DNA from 2 places in the Thioalkalivibrio sp. ALR17-21 genome. Region 2 is predicted to be linked to the other one. Evidence: predicted binding sites of a transcription regulator. Region 2 holds the regulator's gene; the other holds the start of a gene.
What was found. Region 2 encodes sigma-54, which starts transcription at its own class of promoters, with help from an activator protein. Its sites were predicted from a motif close to TGGCANGNTNCNTGCTT; they were not measured.
Positions count from the first base shown of each region.

Region 1: a site for sigma-54 is predicted at 1,091-1,107, ahead of G020_RS0110470 (CmpA/NrtA family ABC transporter substrate-binding protein). Genes of this name have one in related genera too.

Region 1 is NZ_ATUL01000019.1:31,537-33,926, forward strand. It holds gene G020_RS0110465 (nitrate regulatory protein) at 1-818, shown strand, start outside; gene G020_RS0110470 (CmpA/NrtA family ABC transporter substrate-binding protein) at 1,287-2,390, shown strand, end outside.
Region 2 is NZ_ATUL01000001.1:58,630-61,019, forward strand. It holds gene lptB (LPS export ABC transporter ATP-binding protein) at 1-345, shown strand, start outside; gene G020_RS0100310 (RNA polymerase factor sigma-54) at 430-1,953, shown strand; gene hpf (ribosome hibernation-promoting factor, HPF/YfiA family) at 1,957-2,295, shown strand; gene G020_RS0100320 (PTS sugar transporter subunit IIA) at 2,300-2,390, shown strand, end outside.

The DNA.
Region 1 (2,390 bases), on a different contig from region 2:
GGGCCCTGGTGGCCCTGCTGAACTTCATGCAGGGCAAGGAACTGGCAGGGCAGGAGCGCGCGATCGGGGCCGCCGGGTTTGGCGCCGCGAACTTCGAGCCCGAACTGCGCCAGGCGCTGGTCCATCGGATCGATGCCCAGGAACGGGCGTTCCGCATCTTCTCCGAGTTCGCGGCACCGGCGGCCTGTGCCGCCTGGCGCGAGCTGCAGACGGCGGCCTTCGCCGCCGACATCGAGCGTCTGCGCCGCCGGGCCTGTACCGAGGCCTCAGGGCACCACGACCCCGCCCGGGCCGAGGAATGGTTTGCCTGTACCACCGCGCGCATCGACGCGATGAAGGAGATCGAGGATCTGCTGGAGATGCACCTGAACGAGTGCTGCTCGGCACGCATCACGGCGGATCGCGCGGACCTCGGCGCGGTGCGTGACCGGGTCGCGCAACTCGCCGAGTCGGAACTGCGCGACAGCGTCCCGTATGCGGTGTTCTTCGGCGCGCCGGAGGGCCTGGAGCCCGCGCAGGAGGAGGGCGATGCCGCACTCAACGTACCGATCGTCGGACACTCGGTGATGGACTTGGTGCAGCGCCAGGCGGCCCGGCTGCAGTCGGTGGAGGATGAACTGCATGCGGCACGCCAGGCCCTGGCCGAGCGCAAGACCATCGAGCGTGCCAAGGCGCTGCTGATCCAGCACCGCGGCCTCAGCGAGGACCAGGCCTACAAGCTCCTGCGCCAGACGGCGATGAACCAGAACCGGCGCCTGGCCGAGGTCGCCGAGGCGACCGTCGCGATGTCCGACCTGCTGGGCAAGGGCGGCCTGTAGCTAACTCCCCGGGAAACGGATGCCGGCCCTGTGGGAGCGGGCTTGCCCGCGAAGCACCTGCCAGTGTCCGCGACTGGCAGGGGCTTCGCCGCCAAGGCGGCTCCTACAGGTAGTGCACCAGCGCGGTTCATCTGCACCGCCGGTGTGCCCCAGGGTGGTGCCGCTTGCGAGTGATATTCCCCTGCGAAGATTCGATTGAGTACCGGGAACCGTCCGATTTTTCCGCGTCAGGATAGGCTTTGCGCCCTATCGGTCGATCAGCAACGGCTAATTGGCACACCTCCTGCAGGAATACCGGCAAGACGAGCCAACGGCGGTTCGTCGCCTGACAACAGGGAGACCCGACGACCGGGCCTCCCACGGGACTGGACAAAGGCGTCCATCACCCGGCTGCAAACGCGGCCGGGCTGATAGGACGCCTTTTTTCGTTTTTGGGATGTGTTTGCTGACAAGGGGAGTGAACCCGCAATGACCGATCACACGAATGACACGAAAAAGACCTCCGGCCTGTCGCGCCGGCGTTTCCTTCAGGCCGGCGGCGTTCTGGCAGGGGGCGCCGCCTTGGGGATGCATCCGGATTTTTTCCGGTCGGCGGCCTATGCCGGGGGATCCGAAGGGCTGGAAAAGACCAAGCTCGAGTTCGGATTTATCCCCTTGACGGATTGTGCTCCGCTCGTAGTCGCCCAGGAGAAGGGATATTTCGCTCGCCACGGGCTCGACGTCCATGTGGCCAAGGAGGCTTCCTGGGCCAATATTCGCGACAAGGTCTCCGTTGGGAGCCTGGATGGCGGGCACATGCTGGCGGGGATGCCGATCGCCGCGACGCTGGGCGTGGGTGCTACCCAGCGCAACACCATCACGGGGTTCAGCATGGACCTCAACGGCAACGCGATTACCGTTTCCAACGAGCTCTACGACCGGATGGTCGAGGCCGATCCGGAGGCTATGAACGAACGGCCGATTTCCGCGCGCGCCCTGAAGAAGGTCATCGATGCCGACCAGGCAGCGGGCCGTGCCCCGATGACCTTCGCCATGGTTTTCCCCGTATCCACGCATAACTATGAACTGCGCTACTGGATGGCCGCTTCCGGGATCAACCCGGATCGGGATGTCCGCCTGGTTGTGATCCCGCCACCCCAGATGGTGGCCAACCTGCGCGCGGGCAACATGGATGGCTACTGCGTCGGCGAGCCCTGGAACATGCGTGCGGTGGACATGGGTATCGGCAAGACCCTGGTCACCAACTACGAGATATGGAACAACAATCCGGAGAAGGTGTTTGGCGTACTGGAGAGCTGGGCGGAAGAACACCCGAATACGCACCAGGCAGCGTTGCGGGCCTTGATCGAGGCCAACGAGTGGATGGACAAGCCCGAGAATCGCGAAGAAGTGGTGCGCATCATTTCGGGCCGCCGTTTTGTCAACGCCCCTGAACACGTAGTGGCCATGTCGATGACGGGGACGCTCCAGTTCAATCCGGACGGAGACCCCGAACCCTTCCCGGACTTCAATGTGTTCCACCGTTACGCGGCCAGCTTTCCGTGGCGCTCGCATGCGGCCTGGTTTGTCACG
Region 2 (2,390 bases):
GAAACCGTGCGCCACAGCCCCGGCATCGCGTTGTCCGGAGGCGAACGGCGGCGCGCCGAGATCGCCCGTGCGCTGGCCGGTGATCCGCGGTTTATCTGCCTGGACGAACCCTTCGCCGGGGTCGACCCGATCTCGGTCAGCGAGATCCAGGAAGTGATCCGCCACCTGGCCGAACGCGGCATCGGCGTACTAATCTCGGACCACAACGTGCGCGAGACCCTGGGCATCTGCCACCGCGCCTACATCCTCAGCGAGGGGCACCTTCTGAGCGCGGGAACGCCGGAGGAACTGCTGGACGATGCCCGCGTGCGCGAGGTCTACCTCGGCGAAAATTTCCGCCTGTGACACCGATCGCCACATCCGGCCGGTGCACAAGGCCACAACAAGGGATTACTATTCACTTATGGTGAACAACGCCTCTCCCAACTCATGCTGAAGCCCGGGCTGAACCTGCAGCTCGGTCAGACGCTGACCATGACGCCGCAGCTGCAGCAGGCCATCCGGCTGTTGCAGCTCTCGACGCTGGAGCTCCAGGCCGAGATCCAGCAGGCGCTGGAAAGCAACCCCATGCTGGAACAGGCCGAGGACGACGAACTCGGCGCCGATGGCGAAGAAACCCCGGACCCCGGCACCGAGGGCGAGAACGAGACCGCCAGCGATGCCGCCGCCGGCACCGGCGAAACGGTGGACGCCGGCGGTTCGGAGGATGTCATCCCCGACGAACTGGTGACCGACACCCGCTGGGAAGACATCTACGACGCCAGCGCCAGCCCGCGCGGACTGGACGACCGCGATCCCCTGGAAAACACCTCGGACGACGATGGCGGTGGCCTGCAGGACCACCTGCTGTGGCAGCTGCATCTGTCGCACCTGACCCCGCGTGACCAGCGCATCGGCGCCGCCCTGATCGACACCATCAACGGCGACGGTTACCTCGAGGGAGACGTCGAGACCCTGGCCGACACCATCAGTCAGGGCGAGGACACCCCGGTCGGCACCGACGAGGTGGAGGCAGTGCGCCACTGGCTGCAGCACTGCGACCCCCTCGGGGCCGGGTCGCTGGATCTGCGCGAGTGCCTGGAGGTCCAGCTGGGCGAGCTGGCGCCGGACGCGCCCTCGCGCGAAGCCGCGCGCGCGGTCCTGGAACACGGCATGGACGCCCTTGCCCGGCGTGACTACAAGGCACTGCAGCGCCAGAGCGGCGTGCGCGATGCCGACGAGCTGGCCGCGGCCCTGGACCTGATCCGTACGCTCAACCCGCGCCCCGGCGCCCAGATCAGCGAGACGCCGCCGGAATACGTGGTCCCGGATGTCTACGTGCGTCATACCGACCAGGGCTGGCAGGTCGACCTGAATCCCGAGATCGCCCCGCGCATTCGCGTCAACGACCTCTACGCCGGCATGGTCCGCCAGGTCTCCGATGCCCGCGACAGCGCATTCATGCGCGACCAGCTGCAGGAGGCGCGGTGGTTCATCAAGAGCCTGCACAGCCGCAACGACACCCTGCTGCGCGTAGCGCGAGCGATCGTCGAACGCCAGCAGGGGTTCCTGGAACACGGCGAGGTGGCGATGCAGCCGCTGATCCTGCGCGACATCGCCGAAGCCCTGGAGATGCACGAGTCCACGATCTCGCGGGTGACCACGCAGAAATACATGCATACCCCCCGCGGAGTGTTCGAATTCAAGTATTTCTTCTCCAGTCACGTGGGCACCAGCGACGGCGGGGAATGCTCCGCGACCGCGATTCGTGCCATGATCCGCGAACTCATCGAAGAGGAAACGCCGGGCAAACCGCTCAGCGATTCCCGCCTCGCCCGGATCCTCGCGGATCGGGGCATCAACGTGGCCCGACGTACCGTGGCCAAATACCGGGAGGGCATGAACCTGCCATCCTCCAGCGAACGCCGCCAGATGGCCGCCATGCCGACCGGAAGCAAACCGAAAGGAGCCTGACCCATGCAGATCAACCTCACCGGACACCACGTCGAAATCACCGACGCCCTGCGCGACTACGTCAACGAGAAATTCGAGAAGCTGGAACGCCACTTCGACAAGGTGATCGACGTGCACGTGGTGCTAACCCACGAGAAGACGCAGAAGCTGCACAACAAGGCGGAAGCGAATCTGCAGGTCAGCGGCAACCACATCCACGCCGAGGCCAGCCACGACGACATGTACGCCGCCATCGACGGCCTGATCGACAAGGTCGACCGCCAGCTGATCAAGCACAAGGAGAAGGTCAAGGACCATCATCGCGCCGAAGGCCACCAGCGCAACCGCGAACAGACCCCGTAAACCGATGAACCCGGCCGAGCTCATCACCCCGGAGCGCATCGGACTGGAAGCCGACTGCTCCAGCAAGAAACGAGCGCTGGAAACCCTCGCCGATC